2 regions of the Dorea sp. AM13-35 genome follow, and region 1 is predicted to be linked to the other one. Evidence: a T-box and tRNA genes for the amino acid it is inferred to sense, from the RefSeq annotation. Region 1 holds a T-box; the other holds one or more tRNA genes.
What was found. A T-box is a leader RNA that pairs with one kind of tRNA and senses whether it is charged. The one in region 1 lies ahead of proS (proline--tRNA ligase), so its partner is inferred to be a tRNA-Pro.
Positions count from the first base shown of each region.

Region 2: it has a tRNA-Pro gene. The T-box ahead of proS (proline--tRNA ligase) is inferred to sense a tRNA for this amino acid. The anticodon was not compared.

Region 1 covers NZ_QUCZ01000005.1:181,833-191,508, forward strand. Annotated here, with positions in the region: gene glgD (glucose-1-phosphate adenylyltransferase subunit GlgD) at 1-871, shown strand, start outside; gene spoVG (septation regulator SpoVG) at 914-1,189, shown strand; gene DW152_RS07520 (RluA family pseudouridine synthase) at 1,369-2,214, opposite strand; T-box leader at 2,652-2,862, shown strand; gene proS (proline--tRNA ligase) at 3,329-4,768, shown strand; gene DW152_RS07530 (REP-associated tyrosine transposase) at 4,853-5,623, shown strand; gene DW152_RS07535 (CCA tRNA nucleotidyltransferase) at 5,738-7,066, shown strand; gene DW152_RS07540 (MarR family transcriptional regulator) at 7,219-8,229, shown strand; gene DW152_RS07545 (HU family DNA-binding protein) at 8,425-8,700, shown strand; gene DW152_RS07550 (RNA-binding S4 domain-containing protein) at 9,199-9,438, shown strand; gene yabP (sporulation protein YabP) at 9,671-9,676, shown strand, end outside.
Region 2 covers NZ_QUCZ01000004.1:7,592-17,267, reverse strand. Annotated here, with positions in the region: gene thiE (thiamine phosphate synthase) at 1-425, opposite strand, end outside; gene thiM (hydroxyethylthiazole kinase) at 412-1,233, opposite strand; gene DW152_RS05805 (4-hydroxybutyrate dehydrogenase) at 1,284-2,399, opposite strand; TPP riboswitch at 2,517-2,622, opposite strand; tRNA gene DW152_RS05800 (tRNA-Pro) at 2,851-2,924, opposite strand; tRNA gene DW152_RS05795 (tRNA-Gln) at 2,980-3,050, opposite strand; gene DW152_RS05790 (nucleotidyltransferase family protein) at 3,385-4,323, opposite strand; gene glmS (glutamine--fructose-6-phosphate transaminase (isomerizing)) at 4,494-6,335, opposite strand; gene glmM (phosphoglucosamine mutase) at 6,415-7,800, opposite strand; gene DW152_RS05775 (hypothetical protein) at 7,936-9,258, opposite strand; gene DW152_RS05770 (hypothetical protein) at 9,339-9,676, opposite strand, start outside.

The DNA.
Region 1 (9,676 bases):
TGTATTTACCCCGACAATCACAGCAGATAACGGATACTGGTACAGAGGAACCGCAGATGCGATTTACCAGAATCTTGATTTTTTGAAGAGATGCCACGAACCTTACGTTATCATTACATCCGGCGATGCGGTGTATAAGATGGACTATAACAAGGTTCTGGAATATCATATAGCAAAACGCGCAGACATTACGATCGTGTGTAAAGAACTTGCTCCAGGAGAGGATGCGAGCCGGTTTGGAACATTGAAGATGAATGATACGATGCGCGTGGAAGAATTTGAAGAGAAGCCGATGGTGGCTAAGTCCAACACTATTTCCACCGGGATTTATGTGATCAGGAGAAGACATCTGATCGATATGATCGAGCACTGTGCGGAAGAGGACAGACATGATTTTGTGACCGATATTCTCATCAGATACAAGAATCTGAAGAAAATATATGGTTATAAAATAAAAGACTACTGGAACAGTATTTCGACCGTGGATGCATATTATCGGACGAATATGGATTTCCTGAAACCGGAGGTAAGAAACTACTTCTTCAAGGAACAGCCAGATGTATATTCAAAGGTAAGCGACCTGCCGCCTGCAAAGTATAATCCGGGTGCGGTTGTAAAGAACAGTCTGATTGCAAGTGGAAGTATTATCAATGGTACCGTCGAAAATTCTATATTATTTAAGAAGACATTCGTCGGAAATAATTGTGTAATTAAAAATTCTATCATTCTGAATGATGTTTATCTTGGGGACAATACTTATATTGAAAACTGTATTGTAGAAAGTCGTAACACCATCAGAGCGAACACAAGGCATGTAGGGGAAGATGGTGTGAAAGTGGTCATCGAAAAGAACGAGAGGTATGTGCTGTAGAAAGATTACAGTACAACGGCTGAAAGAAAGGGGCTAGAACAAATGCAGATTACAGATGTACGAGTGAGAAAGGTAGCAAAGGAGGGCAAATTAAAGGCGGTTGTCTCGATCACAATGGATGAAGAATTTGTCATTCATGATATCAAAGTGATTGAAGGCGAGAAGGGACTTTTCATTGCTATGCCAAGCAAGAAGTCATTGGACGGAGAGTACCGTGATATTGCGCATCCGATCAATTCCGGAACGAGAGAGCGTATCCAGAATATTATTCTTAGCAAGTATGAAGAAGCAATGAGTAAAGAAGTTATGGAAGCGTAGCCGCTATCATATAAACTGATTAAGAAATGAAATGTTTAAGGACGGAAGAAATGCATCTCTTCCGTCCTTAAAATTTTTCTTGTAAAAGAGAAAGAATCATCGCACTTTACGCGACTGCCCGTTTTGTTGCAGATGTCATAGTATTTAGAAGTATGCTCATATCGGGTTGGTCATCAAAATCAGGCTAGTAAAGAAAAATGCATTTTTTTATGTGTGACAGGATGTGTAAAATCAAGTTTATATGCACACAGACATAATGTCTGCCATCCTTTTTTTGCACGGCAGTCTGGATTGTATTTTGTGTCGCCGACGATCGGGCATCCGATAGCAGCGAGCTGGCAGCGGATCTGGTGAAAGCGTCCGGTGTCCAGATGGATTTTGAGAAGTGTCTTCGTGGACTGCCCGTTGTCCACAGAGGTGCTGCTTGAAAAAATATCCTGGATGTCTGAAGCATGTTCATCCCCGGCGTTTACGGGGTTTTTACTGAAAAAAATATCTTCGGAATTTGTGTTGATAGTATCTGGAGTGGAACGGGAAGTATCTGTGAAAAAATCTCGTAACTCATTATGGATTTCGTAGAAGAGGCGAGCTTTTTTTGCGCCTTTCTTTTTTGCATCACAGACAGACGCAGTGTTAGTCTGCGGATTTTTATACAAATAATTTTCCAGTGTTCCAGAAGTGTCAGACGGAATTCCGTTTGTCAGGGCAAGATAATATTTTCCAAAATCACCATTCTGAAGCTGGCGGTTTAAATCTTTTGCGGCAGCAGGTGTTTTGGCAAAGACAAGAATACCGCGGACTGGCTGGTCCAGTCTGTGTATTACTGCGAGATATGGCTCGCTTTTATCAGAAGATGTTTCATAAATGTGGCGTTTGATCAGATTTACCATATCAGGCGAACCAATACGGCGGCTCTGCGTTGCTGTGCCGTGCGGTTTTTCACATACGATAATATCGGAATCCTCGAATAAAATATTTAAAGTAGAATTATTTTTTCTGTAATTTTTTTGAATATGATTCTGCATGAATGATTTCCTCCTGTCAGAAATCTGGATTTCTTTTTTTATTTAAGCACAGAGCTATGGAATATGCAAATAAATTATAGCGGGATTGCCGGAAAATACAAATGCAGGAGGCTGACTTGAAAAAGTAAATTCCAGTGCGGAACTAAATTCCACTCAGACTTTAAAAGTTGTGACTTTTATTGAATTTCTACATTGTAATTTGTTGTGCATATGCAAAATATAGAGTAGAGCCTTGATAGAATGATTTATTTTGTGTTAAGTGTTTTACATATGTGAATTTAGAGCTTGCAAGGTTAAATTCTATTTATGCAGGAGTAAGATCCATCATGGAGATTAAGAGTGGAGTTTAAATTTTCAATTTAGGAGCGAAAAATAATCATGCTTGTTGCTTGACAAAAGAAAAACCATAGATTAAAATTATGAACAATTCCATAAATAATATGGCGATGAAGAGAATTAGTACATGGTAGCGGGCAGCAGAGAGGACATCATAATGGTGAAAGATGTCTGGCAGGAGCACTGTGGAACCGGTCTTGGAGCCACTGTATGAAAATACAGCGTTTCCGTCAGCGTTAATGATGAATGAAGAGAACTGCAAAAGGGTTGCAGTTAACTAGGGTGGTACCGCCGAGCTTTTCGGTCCCTTTTTAGGGAGCTGAAAGGTCCGGCGTTTTTTATTATGGCGACGAGGAAAATGTACCATGCTTGCATGATCACATTTGACGATCGCTAATCAGCGGATAAAACTTGAAAAGCGTGTTTTATGCTATCGCTATCATTATTGTCCTGACCACCGGAAAAAATTGTCAGTGGCAGGTTCTGTAGATGTTTTATTAAGATGATGTTGAAATCAAAACCTTTCACCATGTTTTTCGCTTATAGGCTTACAACGTAGTGAGTACCAGATGATTTTATTTATGAGCAGATTCGCAAACGATCTATGTTCCACATCAGGGCTTGCTAAATGAGTGTTATAGTTGTTCCGTAATGCGGCTGATGCAAGACATGTGTCAAAGCATATTATATTTTTTTCTGGCACTGTAAAAATGTTGGATTTATATTTGTAGCTTTATAAAAGGAGCTCCCAGAATAAAGTAGAAAAGGAGAAAGAAAGATGGCAAAAGAAAAATTAGTAAAAAATATCACATCTCGTGACGAAGATTTCGCACAGTGGTACACAGACGTTGTACGTGAAGCAAATCTTTGTGATTATTCCAGCGTAAAAGGATGCATGAACTACTTACCGAATGGTTATGCGATCTGGGAACTGATTCAGTCAGATCTGGACAGACGTTTTAAAGAAACAGGTGTAGAGAATGTATACCTGCCGGTTCTGATTCCGGAAGAACTTCTTGAGAAAGAAGCAGATCACGTAGAAGGATTTGCACCGGAAGTTGCATGGGTAACACATGGTGGAATGGAGAGATTACAGGAAAGATTATGTATTCGTCCGACATCCGAGACTTTATTCTGTGACCTGTGGGCAAAAACAGTAAAATCATACAGAGATCTTCCGAAGGTATGGAACCAGTGGAACTCCGTACTGCGCTGGGAGAAGACAACAAGACCGTTCTTACGTTCCAGAGAATTCTTGTGGCAGGAAGGCCATACACTTCATGCAACATACGAAGAAGCTGAAGAAAGAACAATTCAGATGTGGGAAGTTTATAAGGATTGCTATAAAGAGACAATGGCTATTCCATTTGTAGCAGGAAGAAAGGCAGAACACGAGAAATTCGCAGGAGCAGAAGACACATATACGATTGAAGCATTGATGCATGACGGAAAAGCACTTCAGTCTGCGACAAGTCATTTCTTCGGAAGTGGATTCCCGGATGCATTTGATATTAAATATGTAGATAAAAATAACGAATTACACAGTGCTTATGAGACATCATGGGGATGGTCTACAAGAAGTATCGGAGCACTTATTATGGTTCACGGTGATGACGACGGACTTGTATTACCACCGCATGTTGCACCGGTAGAATGTAGAGTTATTCCGATCGCACAGCACAAAGAAGGCGTTCTGGACAGATCATATGCACTGTTTGATGAGCTGAAAAAAGCAGGATACAGAGTGAAGATTGATGATTCCGACAAGAGCCCGGGATGGAAATTCTCTGAGCAGGAGATCCTCGGAATCCCGACACGTATCGAGATTGGACCAAAAGATATCGAGAAGAATCAGGTTGTGGTTGTACGTCGTGACAATCGTGAGAAGATCGTTGTATCTCTGGATGAGATTGCTGTAAAACTGCGTGAAATCCTTGAACAGGAACAGCAGGATATGTACAACCGCGCAGAAGAGTTCCTGAACAGCCACATCGATACAGCAACAACAATGGACGAAATGGTAGAGAAGTTCAAAGCAAATCGTGGATTTGTTAAAGCCTGCTGGTGCGGAGATCCAGAATGTGAAGGCGAAGTAAAATATCTGACAGGCGGAGCAGCAACCAGATGTCTGATTGAAGATGAAGAATTTATTTCCGACAAATGTATCTATTGTGGAAAACCTGCAAAACAGATGGCATATTGGGGAAAATCTTATTAAAATATAATTGGGGACGGGGATTTTCTAGAAAATCCCCGTCCCCAATTGAAAAAGACCTGTCCCTTTTTAGGAAAGGAGACAGGAATGCCTCGTAAATCAAGGAAGAAAAGTATATCAGATATTTATCATGTAACTAATCGAGGAGTCAATCATTTATCTATATTTGCACAAAACCGAGAAAAAGGACGAATGTTAAATTTGATTCGGGAGAATTGTGACAAATATCATGTGGGCATATATTCTTATTGCATCATGCCCAATCATTTTCACCTTTTAATAAAAGCAAGTTTATCAGATTTATCAGCATTTATGGCTGTTATATCATCAAAATATGCATCATATTATAATTATAAACATAAAAGATCAGGAGTTGTTTTTCAAAATCGTTTTCAAAGCCAGTGCATAGAAGATGCCAATTATTTTTGGAACTGTTTGCGCTATATTCATTTGAATCCCGTAAAGGCAAAATTATGTAAAGATCCAAGATCATATAAATATGGAAGCATGAATGAATTATGTAAAATAAGAAAAAAAGAGATCTTGGATGAAAATGTATATAAAAAAATCAAGGAATTTTTTGGAACAGCAGAGCAGTTCTGGGCATTTCATAATTTGCCGGATAGTAGTAACAAGCTATTATTTATTGATATAAAGGAAGAAGAATTTGATCAAATGAAAGAGATTGCTGTAGAGATATTAAAAAGTATGTCACAGCAATATAAAGAATCTATGAAGGAAATATTAGAATACTCAGCAATGAGAAACGAATTTGATCGAAAAATAAAAACGGCTCTTAATATTTCACAATGTATGGTGGAAAACATAAGAAAACAAGTGTTAGAAGAAATATATTAGATAATTAGGGACAGGTCTTTTTGAATTGGGGACGGGGATTTTCTGGAAAAACCCCGTCCCCAATTCAAAAATGTGGTATGATAAAATGGAATGTGGATAAGTGGAGGTAAAAATGTGGAATATTTAGAATTACAATTACCAGAGAATGTGCAGAAGATTATCACTACATTGCAGATGTATGGTTATGAAGCGTATGCAGTTGGTGGGTGTGTAAGAGATTCACTTTTAAATAGAACGCCGGGTGACTGGGACATCACAACATCTGCGATGCCCGGAGAGACAAAATCTTTATTTGATAAAACATTTGACACAGGGATTGAACACGGTACAGTGACGGTTGTATTTGGCAGAGAGGGATATGAAGTTACAACGTACCGGATTGACGGGGAATATACCGACAGCAGACATCCGAGGGAAGTGACGTTTACAAGAAGCCTGAAAGAGGATTTGCTGCGCAGAGATTTTACAATCAATGCAATGGCATACAATGATAAAGACGGACTGATTGATATTTTCGGAGGAAAAGAGGATCTGCAAAGGAAATGTATCCGGTGTGTGGGAAATGCCAAAGAACGTTTCAGCGAAGATGCACTCAGAATCTTGCGAGGTGTGCGTTTTGCTGCACAGCTGGGATTTGATATTTCAGAAGATACAAAAGAAGGTATGCGTGAGCTGGCACCAACACTTAGAAATATCAGTGCGGAACGGATACAGGTGGAGCTTGTGAAGATGCTCACTTCCGACCGACCGGAGTTACTTAAAATGGCATGGGAATTGAAAATTACACAGATATTTCTGCCAGAATTTGATCGTATGATGGAAACGATACAGGAGACACCGCACCATATGTATAACGTGGGTGAACATACACTGCATGCGATGAAAAATGTACGTGCAGATAAGATACTGCGTTTGACTATGCTTTTACACGACACAGGAAAACCAGCTCTAAAAACGATGGATGCAAATGGAGTTGCACATTTTAAAAAACATGCGGCAGAGAGTGAGAAAATTGCCGGACGTGTATTAAAGCGCCTGAAATTCGATAATGATACATTGCGTAAAGTGACAAAACTTGTAAAATATCACGATTACCGCATGGAAGCAACGGAAAAAAATGTGCGGCGCGCGATGAATATTATAGGTGAAGAATTATTTCCATATTATATGGAAGTAAGGCGTGCGGATGTACTTGCGCAGAGCCTGTACAAAAGAGAAGAAAAAATACAGAATCTGGACGAAATAGAAGAGTTATACCGGAAAATTGTCGCACTTGGGCAGTGTGTATCTTTGAAAACACTGGCAGTAAACGGAAGTGATTTGATTGCAGCAGGAATGAAGCCGGGTAAAAAAATCGGAGAAAAATTAGAAGAATTGCTGGAACTTGTAATTGACGATCCGGATATGAATACAAAAGAAAAGTTATTCCAATATTTGGGATAACTAAGTGTATAAATGTGTGAATAAGTAAGTGGATAAAGTAACCAAAAGGGGACGGGGATTTTCTAGAAAATCCCCGTCCCCTTTTGGTATATTCACGCCTGCTTTTACATACATTTAGAAAGAATATGATATGTAAAGTGCAGGGGATAGATATGCAGGAGTTAGAACAAAATGTGTTAGAACAATATAATATGGAGATAAGCAGCACCCGCAAGATCAGGGGTGCTGTTTTATGCGATACAAATCGGGGATGGTTTCTGCTTAAAGAAGTGTCGCTGACCGCAAACCGGATTCCTGCACTCTGTGAATTATATGAATATCTGAGAACTGAAGGATACACTCATTTGGATCATATAGAAATGAACAGGGAAGGCGGGCATATTACAGAAATGGAAAATGGGGAGAAATATATATTGAAGCGCTGGTGTGATGGAAAAGAATGCGAAATACGCCGATCAGAAGAACTGGTGGAGGCGTCGGCAGAGCTTGCAAAGCTTCATCTCCTTCTTCAGCATCCCATGGAAAATAAATGCGGACAGGCGGAACATCTGGTGAAAATATATGAAAAGCATGACAGAGAACTGAAAAAAGTGCGCCGTTTTATCAGAAAGGTGCCTTTGAAAGGAGAGTTTGAATGTGCATTCCTGAAAGCTTTCGACAGTATGTATGAATGGGCGCAGGCGGCAACGGAAAGGCTTGGCAATTCAGACTATGAGAAACTTAGAAATGACTGCTTTCTCACGGGCAAGATGATTCATGGGGAATACAATTATCATAATATACTGATGTGCCGGGATATGCGCAGCAGCAAGGTCGCTGCGATCACTAATTTCGAAAAGTTTCATCAGGATGTGCAGGTGGAAGATCTGTATTATTTTCTCAGAAAAACAATGGAGAAAAATGGATGGAAAGAACGTTTTGCAGATGCAGTGTTAAATGCGTATTCAGCGATCCGTCCAATTAGTTCGGATGAAATGGATTATCTGCGCATCCGGCTTATGTATCCGGAAAAATTCTGGAAAGTTGCGAGTGTGTACTATCATTCAAATAAGGCGTGGATGTCTGTAAAAAATGTCGAGAAATTGCAGACGGCAGTGATGCAGATGAAACAGAAAAAGAAGTTTTTAAAAGCTGTTTTTAATGAACCAGTACAGGGGCTTTAAAAGAGACTTTCAGAAAACTGCAAAAAAGTGTGAAAATGCCGGAAAATGGGCATTTTCTGGATGAAATTCCTTGACAAACAATAAGAAAACAGGTATAACAGTAACTAAAGGCGGTTGGCGCGGGGACGTGAAAACCGATGACAGAATAGAATAAATAAGGGATTCTATAGTTAAACAAGAGGAGGAAAATTATCCATGAACAAAACAGAATTAGTAGCAGCAATCGCTGACGCAGCAGAATTATCTAAAAAAGATTCCGAGAAAGCTTTAAAAGCATTTGTTGATGTTGTTACAGAAGAGCTGAAAAAAGAGCATAAAATCCAGTTAGTTGGTTTTGGTACATTTGAAGTAAGCAAGAGAGCTGCAAGAGAGGGTAGAAATCCTCAGACAGGTAAGACAATGAAGATTGAGGCTTGCAAAGCTCCAAAATTCAAAGCTGGTAAGGCTTTAAAAGATGCTGTTAATGCATAATCAGTAATAGTAGTGGATTATAACGGAGTGTCTTGCGCTGTGGCGTCAGGCACTCCTTTTGTTGTTAGGGCAAAGTCCTGTTTTACATTGTGGAGTTTTTCGTTGATCCGAAAAACGGAACTTTGGAAAACAAATAAACCACCGGCTAAGCCGGTGGTCGTGATTTATGGCGATGAGGAAATGCAGGCTGCCTATAAAACAACACCTTTCAGACTATCTACAGGTTGGGTGAAAGCACTTTAACATTATGAAGAAAACCTTCAATAATGTAATGAAATATTCGTCAATTGTATTATTAATTAAAAGAGATTGTACAAGAAGAACAATAATAATTTATCACATACAAAATGAAATTACAGATATCATATTTTTTTCAGCTAAATATAGAAAAAAGTGGTGTGCAGAAATCTTAAACAAAATAGATAAGTTGCAGGCAGCAGAGTGTGAAGGTATATAGAAAATTTATTTCCTGAGAAAAATTTCGAGGAGAAGAAAAACATGAGATTAGACAAATTTTTAAAAGTATCCCGCCTGATCAAGCGCAGAACCGTGGCGAATGAAGCATGTGATGCGGGACGTGTGCTTGTCAACGGGAATGTTGCGAAAGCATCCGTGAAAGTTAAAGTCGGAGATATTATCGAGATCCAGTTCGGTACGAAGACAGTTAAAGTCGAAGTCCTGGCAATTCAGGAGACAACGAAGAAAGAAGAAGCAAAAGAATTGTTTAAATATTTATAAAATGTCATATTTTATCCTGATCTTTCATAAAATTATTTTAGTCGGAGGAGACGCTTGCTTCTATGAATAAATGGCGGGCAATAAATATGGCCTGGAGGAAATGCCAATTTCGGTTAAGATAAATGCTCCGCAGGAATGTGCAGCAATTTTCTTAGGTGAATGTTAGCAGTGTTTATCAGAAGCGTATGCAACTCCTGCGTGTCCGGCTCGATTAAGAAAGGTTGGGATACAGATGGAA
Region 2 (9,676 bases), on a different contig from region 1:
TCTGCCTTAGAACCTGTCGGAAATACCGCACCAACGCCAAGGTAATCTGCGCCATGTTCCTGCGCACGGAGTGCCTGCTCAACCGTCTGCGCAGAAACACCGATGATCTTATCCGCTCCAAGTTTTGCACGCACATCTCCGGCTTCCATATCACTCTGTCCGACATGCACACCGTCTGCCTCAATTTCTGCCGCAATCTCTACATTATCATTGATCACAAACGGCACTTTATATTCTCTGCAAAGTTTCTGGATTTCCTTCGCCTCTTCTAAGAAATGCGCTGTATCCAGTTCTTTTTCACGCAGCTGGATAAATGTAGCTCCACCTTTCAGCGCTTTCTCCACCTGTTCATATAATGTTTCTTCTCCAAGCCAGTGACGGTCTGTCACCGCATATAAAAGTAAATCTTTCTTATCGCAGTTCATATTTTGCACCTTCTTCCAGTGTTTTTGCGTCCATATTGTAAATCGCATCAATAATACGGTTTCTGTATGTAGAATTGCCGTCTCCGTCCTGCATTCGTGAAAATCCGATCTCACCGGCAAGTCCCATCACACATACTGCTGCCGCTGCCGCCTCCAGCGTATGCTCCGGATTTGCGGTGATATATGCAGTCATCATTCCGGATAACTGGCAGCCAGTTCCTGTAATCTTACCCATTTCCGGGCGTCCATTACGAATCACATAGCAGGATTTTCCATCACTCACCAGATCAATCGCCCCTGTAATCGCAACAACACAGTTTGCTTTCTCTGCAAATGCCTTTGCAAATGCAACTGCTTCATCCAGATTCTCTTCTGTCACTGCATCTGCAACATCAGCATCTACGCCTTTTGTTGTACCACTGCCGGATGCCAGGGTCTTGATCTCGGAAATATTTCCACGGATCACGGAAAACGGAATTTCTTCCATCAGAGAAACGGCTGTGTTCGTGCGCAGTGCACTTGCTCCCGCTCCTACCGGATCCAGCAGAATTGCATGTCCCAGTTCTGCCGCTTTCTTTCCAGCCAGCTTCATGCCTTCGATACTTCTTATATTTAATGTACCGATATTGATATTCAATCCTCCACAGATGGAAGTAATATCTTCCACATCCTGCGGCTCGTCAGACATGATCGGACTTCCGCCACATGCCAGCAATACATTTGCCACATCATTTACGGTTACATAATTTGTGATATTGTGAACCAGAGGGGTTGTCTCTCTGACTTTATTTAACATTTCTCCAAGCATAATTCTCCTCCTGATGTTTGAATATACTATTCTATACTTTCGTATACTATCTAGTACAGTTCTCTGTAAACTGCCTCCATCTGCTCAATGGTAGGCTTCACATAGCTCTGATTTAAAAGTCTCTGCTGACTTGCGTCTACACTTACGGCAAATGAATGGATTTCTTCTTCCTTCATGCCATATTCTCTTAATTTTTTACGACTGATAATCTGGTCTAACAATTCCTGCAGTTTTTCATAGACAACCGCTTCATCACATTCCATCATTTTTGCGAGAAATGCATTCAGACGAATGATTTTGCCGGTCGGATTCATTTTCTGATAAGCAGCAAATACGGCAGTCAGGAACTGATAATTTGCCTCTCCGTGTGCGACATGATACATTCCGCTCAGCGGATAGGACATGGCATGCACCATTCCGGTTCCGGCATTGCCAAATGCAACACCTGCCAGATTACTTGCCACAAGAAAATCTTCCAGCAGCTCCATCCTGTATTCTTTTCCATGAGCGATAATCTTACGGAATCCATGCACGATCATCTCCATTGCTTTCTCGCTGAACATCTCCGTGTAGAGATTCGCTTTTGGTGATACAAAAGATTCAATCGCATGGATAAATGCATCGATCGCGCTGGTTGCGAAGAACTCATATGGAAGCTCACGCAAAAGTTCCGGGATCAGCACTGCCTCATCTGCATAAATCTCGTCTACGGCGAGTCCTAATTTGCTGTGGATCGAAGTAATCTCTGTAATGGAGACATTGGACACTTCCGATCCTGCGCCACAGGTTGTCGGCACTGCAAGAAGTGTGCGCACTTTGCGAAGCGGTACTTCTTTCCGATAATAGCTCTCTGCTTTCGCTTCCCCGTCCAGTACAAGAATCTTCGCCATATCAATGACAGCTCCACCGCCGATAGCAATGATTCTCTTATAATCTCCCTGACGGAAATCCTCAAGCAGTGCATCGATCATTACATCTGTCGGCTCACCGCTGCCATATTTGCTCTTGTATTCTACATGTGCTTTCAGATTCAGCGGTGCAAAACAGGTCTCGTAAATCCGTTTTGTCGCGAGAATGAAATCATCCGCTCCGATGTTGTATGCTTCCACGAAGCTTTTCACATCATCATATTTCTCGATCACTGATTTCTGCTGAAATAATTTCATGACTGTTGTCCTCCTGTTGTTTTTCTTCTTTTTAAGCTTATTCTTAGCCTTCCTCCGTAAGCTCCAACTTGCACAAAAAAATCCTCCTGTATCTTCGACTGAAGACGAAGGAGGGTTCTGTAATATCTAATACATCCCTACGATGGCATTATCCATATCAGGTTCCGGGTCGAAGTTTCTAAACTTCCTCTCAGCCTATACATAAGCTCCCCTTGTCATCACTCTTTTACTCGTTAATTCATCTACTGTAACTATACTGGATAGTTACAGTCTTAACACAGTTAATGATACTCGCCCCACCAACAGATGTCAAGAAATTGCAATTATAAATCATGCAAGTATGACGCATTTTTCCCATCACCATAAGCTACAGAACTTGCCACCGGCAACTTTCTCCAGATGCCATAGCAAAAAAAAATCTCAAAGCAATAAGCTTTGAGATTCATCTTAATCGGAGTGACAGGATTTGAACCTGCGACCTCTACGTCCCGAACGTAGCGCTCTACCAAGCTGAGCCACACTCCGGCATGTCAACCGAATGTTTCAAACATTCAAAACACTCGGCGCCCCTGCCAAGGAACTACGGATAGAGGACTCGAACCTCTACTAACAGAGTCAGAGTCTGCTGTGCTGCCATTACACCAATCCGCATTACGTAGTTCTCTGTTGCGTTCGTTGTTTATCTTTTGTATTTCATCAGCGAACAAATATTATTATATCAGCAAATCCAAAAATTGCAACCCCTTTTTTTAATTTTTTTCAACTTTTTTGTATTTTCTTGTCGAGCGTCTTTGAAAATGCCCATTTTACACGGGTTTGCGATGGTTTGCAAATTTACAATTTTTTCGTTTCTATATTATTATACCGTTGATGTAATTGTATTTTCTCATAAAACGCTCCAACATTACAATAACTTCATAAAATCAAGAAAGACTGTTATAGCATGCACACATGCTATAACAGTCTTTCTTATTTCTGATAATTCTTACTTCAAGTCCTCAAACAGTTTCTCAGCGTATACGCCGTCTTCGATCAGTTTGGCAAAAGACTTTACAACATAGTCTTTGTCTTCTTTGTATGTTACACCAAACCATTTGTCATGAGAGTCAAGCACTTTTACAGATACTTTGTCAGCCTGTAATAGTTCATCAATATAAATCGGCAAAAGATATTCTGCTTTCAGGATGTCTTTGTCTCCCATTGTCTCAAAAAACTCTTTGAATCCATCTTCCAGCACACCAATAAACTCCGGTGTCAGTCCCCACATATTCATAGATACATAAGATTCCGGATCGATGGCTCTTAATCCGTCTTCTGTATCGGCTGCTGTACCGTCTGCTGTCTTCACAATGTTATGTGTCTCATGAACTGCTGTCAGATAGCCTTTCTCATTCAGTTCACACACACCTCTGGTAACAGATCCATTCTCGCTTAATGTGTTCTTCAGGATAAAACCTGCCATGCAGAATGCATTCGCCTTCTCCGGTGTGTAATCTACGAGGAAATCATGAAGCTTAGTAAATGCTTCCTTTCCATAGTAATCATCTGCGTTGATAACTGCAAATGGCTCTTTTAAAACATCTTTGCACGCAAGAACTGCCTGTCCGGTTCCCCACGGCTTCGTACGTCCGGCCGGAAGTTCGATTCCTTCCGGAAGTGCATCCAGCTCCTGGTATGCATATGCAATCTCTACATCCAGATCCGCACAGATCTTCTCAATACGATCTCCGATTGCTTCCTTAAATGCTTCCTTAATGTCCTTACGGATAATAAAGACAATCTTATTAAATCCTGCTTCGATTGCATCATGAATGGAATAATCCATGATGATCTCACCATGCAGTCCGACCGGTGCCAGCTGTTTAATTCCGCCGCCAAAACGGGATCCGATTCCGGCAGCCATAATAACTAATGTCGTTTTCATTTGTACCTCTCCTTGTTCCAGCATCTCTCAAGCCCGCCATCGGCATTTTCCTTCAGATGCTATGTTGCTCAATATTGCGATAATATTATAGCATTTTCATCACAATATTGAGCACCTTTTTTATTAATATTCTTTTAATATTTTCTAAACGACCGCCTTTTGTAGGAAGATTACTCTACTGTAACACTCTTTGCAAGGTTTCTCGGCTTATCTACGTCCAGACCTCTTGCAACGCTGACATAATAACCAAGGAGCTGTAACGGGATGACTGCCAGTGATGTTGCAAATAACGGATCTGTCTTTGGAATATATACCGTAAAGTCTGCTGTATCTTCAATATTATACTGTCCAAAATTTGTAAGTCCCATAAGGTAAGCGCCACGACTCTTGCACTCAACCATGTTAGAAACTGTCTTCTCATAGAGATCCGGCTGTGTCAGAACACCGACAACAAGAATGCCGTCTTCAATCAGAGAAATCGTTCCATGCTTCAATTCACCTGCAGCGTATGCCTCAGAATGAATATAGCTGATCTCCTTCATCTTCAGACTTCCTTCCAGGCAGATTGCATAGTCAATACCACGACCTACGAAAAATACGTCTCTTGCATTTGCCTGTTTGGATGCAAACCACTGGATTCTCTCTTTGTCTTCAATAATCTTCTCAATCTTCTCCGGTAAGGTTTGCATTTCCTTGATCAGACCGCTATAACGCGCTTCGTCAATCTCGCCTCTTACTTTGGCAAACTGGATTGCCAGTGCATAACCTGCAATTAACTGTGTGCTGTATGCTTTTGTTGTTGCAACGGAAATCTCCGGTCCAGCCAGTGTGTAGAATACATTATCTGCTTCTCTTGCAATGGAAGAACCTACTACATTTACAATTGCAAGTGTGCGCACACCTCTTGCTTTGGACTCACGAAGTGCAGCCAGCGTATCTGCTGTCTCACCGGACTGGCTGATCAATACAACCAGGTCCTTCTCATCCAGTAACGGATTGCGATAACGGAATTCGGATGCCAGCTCTACACGCACCGGAATTCTTGCAAGATCTTCCATTACATACTGTGTTGCAACTCCAACATGATATGCAGAACCACATGCTACAATGTGAATCTGACGAATATCTTTGATCTCTTCTTCTGACAGACCAACCTCTGACAAATCAATCTTGCCATCTGTCGTAAGAACAGAGTTAATGGTATCTCCTACAACTTTTGGCTGTTCATGAATCTCTTTGATCATGAAATGTTCATAACCGCCTTTTTCAGCGGCTTCTGCGTCCCAGTTAATTTCCTTTGGTTCAATCTCAATCTCTTCTCCGTCCAGATTGTAGAAAGTGATCTCACCTTTCTTTACACGCGCCATCTCCAGGTTGCCAATATAATATACATTTCTTGTATATTTCAAAATAGCCGGTACATCAGATCCAATATATGATGCTCCGTCAGCAACTCCGAGAACCATCGGACTGTCCTTTCTGGCCACATAAATCTCTTCCGGATAATCTTTAAACAAAACTGCCAGCGCATAAGAACCTCGGATGCGGACAATTGCGTGATTCATCGCATCAACCGGTGTTCCTTCATATTTCTTATAGTAGTAATCGATCAGTTTTACCGCTACTTCTGTATCTGTATTGGAATAGAATGTATATCCGTTTCTTAACAGTTTTTCCTTTAATTCCTGATAATTTTCAATGATACCGTTGTGAACAGCAACTACATTGCCATCATCACTCTTATGCGGATGTGCATTGTTCTCAGACGGCTCCCCATGTGTTGCCCATCTTGTATGGCCGATTCCACATGTTCCCGGGACAGCGGCACCATTATCTGTCTTCTCAGCCAGAATCTTCAGACGTCCTTTTGCCTTAACAATCTCAGCATCGCCATTTGCATCACGGACAGCAATTCCGGCCGAATCATAACCACGGTATTCCAGCTTGGACAGTCCATCCAACAAAATCGGTGCTGCCTGATTATTTCCTACATATCCTACAATTCCACACATATTTCTTAATACTCCTATCTTTCCTGTCAGATCATACGACCTTATCATCTATCTACATTTTCTGATTCTGAGAGCCAGGCTATCTTGTCTTCTCTTTTTCATTAATCACATTCACTACATCATCCACATATTTCTGGCAGATGTCGTGTGTCTCAGCCTCTACCATTACACGTATCAGTGGCTCTGTACCAGATTCACGGACAAGGATTCTTCCTGTATCACCCAGCTCGTCTGCAACTTTCTGTACTGCTGCCTGCACATCCGGATCTGCCTGTGCAACAGCTTTATCCTGTACACGTACATTCACAAGCACCTGTGGATAAATGTGTAAATCTTCTGTCAGCTGGCTCATTGTCTTCTTTCTTGCCATCATAACTTCCATCATTTTCAGACTGGTTAAAATACCATCACCTGTTGATGCATATTTTGAGAAAATAATGTGACCGGACTGCTCTCCACCAATTCGGCAGCCATTCTTCTGCATATATTCATATACATATTTATCTCCGACAGCAGTCTTCGCATAATCGATACCCTGCTCATCAAATGCTTTGTAAAGTCCGAAGTTAGACATAACTGTTGTAACAACTGTATTTGTCACCAGTTTTCCGCGCTCTTTCATATATCTTCCATATACGTAAAGAATCGCATCTCCGTCTACAACCTGCCCTTTTTCATCCACACAGAGACAGCGGTCAGCATCTCCGTCATAAGCGAATCCAACATCCATGCCTTCTTCTACCACGTACTTCTGCAGTCCTCCAATGTGTGTAGACCCTGCATTGTTATTGATATTTGTTCCATTCGGATCCGCATTGATCACGTAAGTCTTTGCTCCCAGTGCGTCAAATACAGATTTGGCAATATTCCATGAACTTCCATTCGCACAGTCTAATGCAACTTTGACACCCTTGAACGAATACATTCCAAGAGAAATCAGATATCCGACATAACGGTTCCTTCCTGATACATAATCTACGGTACGACCAATCTTCTCTTTGTGTGCATACGGAACTTCTGAATATTTCTCTCCAAATAATTCTACTTCTCCGTCCAGATATGCTTCGATCAGGCTGATTGTTCCTTCATCCATCTTCTCACCATTACCATTAATCAGCTTAATTCCATTGTCATAATATGGATTATGACTTGCGGAAATCATAATACCACAGTCAAACTCATCTACTCTTGCCACATAAGCTACAGACGGTGTTGTTGTAACATGAAGCAGGTATGCATCTGCACCGGATGCTACCAGTCCACCGACCAGTGTATATTCAAACATATAGCTGGAACGTCTTGTATCCTTACCAATTACAATTCTAGCCGGAGTGTCATCTCCATTCTGTCTTTTCAGTTCTCCATAATACCAGCCGAGGAAACGCCCAATCTTGTATGCGTGATCTGCTGTCAGGTTCCTATTAGCTTCCCCACGGAAACCATCAGTTCCAAAATACTTACCCATCGTTCTAAAATCCTTTCTACTTTGGTATATTATATTTGGCGTCCGGCAGATCCGGACTTGATTATTATCTCTTTTTATTAATTCCTTAGTTTTGCCTATAATCTTATTTATTATAGCGTAAATTGCCGGAATTTACTAGTCCCTATTGTTTTCTAAGTCATTATCCTCAGTTTTATTCCCCTTATCTTCCAGATTTACAATTCCTGAAATGTTCATAAGCCGTGACATCTTCGCCGCAGTTGCGATACTGTCACGCATTGTCTGTGGTATACGAAGACTTTTCGCAACTTCCGATACCACATCTTTTTGCATGCTCGCAGCTATCGCCGCCGGTCTGACTGCTGCCATTACTTCCTGCTGTCTACGCCGCATATCAGATAATACTTCCGCTATCATCTGCGTACTTTTTGTAACCGGTGAAATTGTATTCCATCTGGCAACATTTTCCACAGCTGCCGGTACTGCTGATATTGCAGACACCGCTGCCTTTGTAGCATCTGTCATAAGCTGAATATTTTCCAATACATCAACAAAACTTCCCAGCATATCTGCCCGACTCACATCTGTGAAGTTCTGCTTCTGGATCTCTCCAATCGCATGCTTCAGATCCCGGTTCAGACTTTGTAATTTTCTGGTTGTCTGCTTATATTCCGCGCCGCTGATCCGTTTCTGATGTGCCACTTTGTTGCGCACCGGATGTACGCCAACAATTTTCTCTTTCCACTTTTTCTGACTTCCAAGTGATTCAAAATGCCGCTCCCACAGGCTTGTCGGTCGAAGTTCTTCCAGCAACCGGCATAATTCTTCTTTTGATAATTGTTCAAAATCTGCTGTTTTACCAGCCGTCCCATTTGCATTTTCACCGCTACCTGCGACAACCTCCTCATACACAACTTCTCTTTCTGCAAATAAATATTCTTCCACTGTGGATAAATCCATTTGCTCCAGAGTCTCACTGATCGGCAGATTGCCTCTTGCATTCTTCTTAAGATCTGCCATCATCTCTTCCGGCACGGTCTCTTCCCGCCATGCACTTCCATACGCCTTCGTCACGATCAGAGATACCAACGCGCGAAGCAGCCGCTCAAACTCTGCATATTTAGGATAGAGCCGCTTACAATAGCTTTCCGAAATCCCATCATACACACGAATTGCCGTGTAATACTTCTGCTTCGGCGATTGATAAATGGTATCATCTAATGTCTGCAGTGCGATCACAGCTCTGTTCACTCTGGCTTTTGTACTTAATTCCAGGAAATATTGATCCGCACCACTCTTGCCGGAGATCTCATAAAACACTTCTACATCCTGCAAGCAAATGAAACCTGACATTGGCAAGTTGCCTGACTTCATCTTGCTGTCCTCCACGCCCAGCAGCTCAGCGATCTGCTCACACATAGATATCGAATCCTGCGTTTCTTTTTCTATAAAAATATAATTCATCTTCATTTCCGACATAGCAACCTCCTGCTACAATATAAGTAACAAAACCGCCTGTGTATCTTCAAAAACTCTGCGAAATACACAAGCGGAAAACTTTATCCCATATATTCTTTTACAAAATCTACCACTTCCAGGTTTTTGTTCCTAATGTTATCATCTTTTTCCATTTCTTCTATACTCATCCAATAATAATGCTTTCCATTTACAACAAAATCCTTTTCCATTTCCTGTTCTGAAAATCTATTAACCTGAAGCTCATATAAACGATGATTATAAATTCTATTTTCACGATGACTTACTGAATATTTTTCCTGCAACTTTGAAGTAATGTATCGACATTTTACTTCTTTCTGATTAAGCTTCAACTCTTTCACTACATTTGCAATAATCGCAGCTTCATCTCCACGTTCCTGCGTTTTATAATTCAAAAACA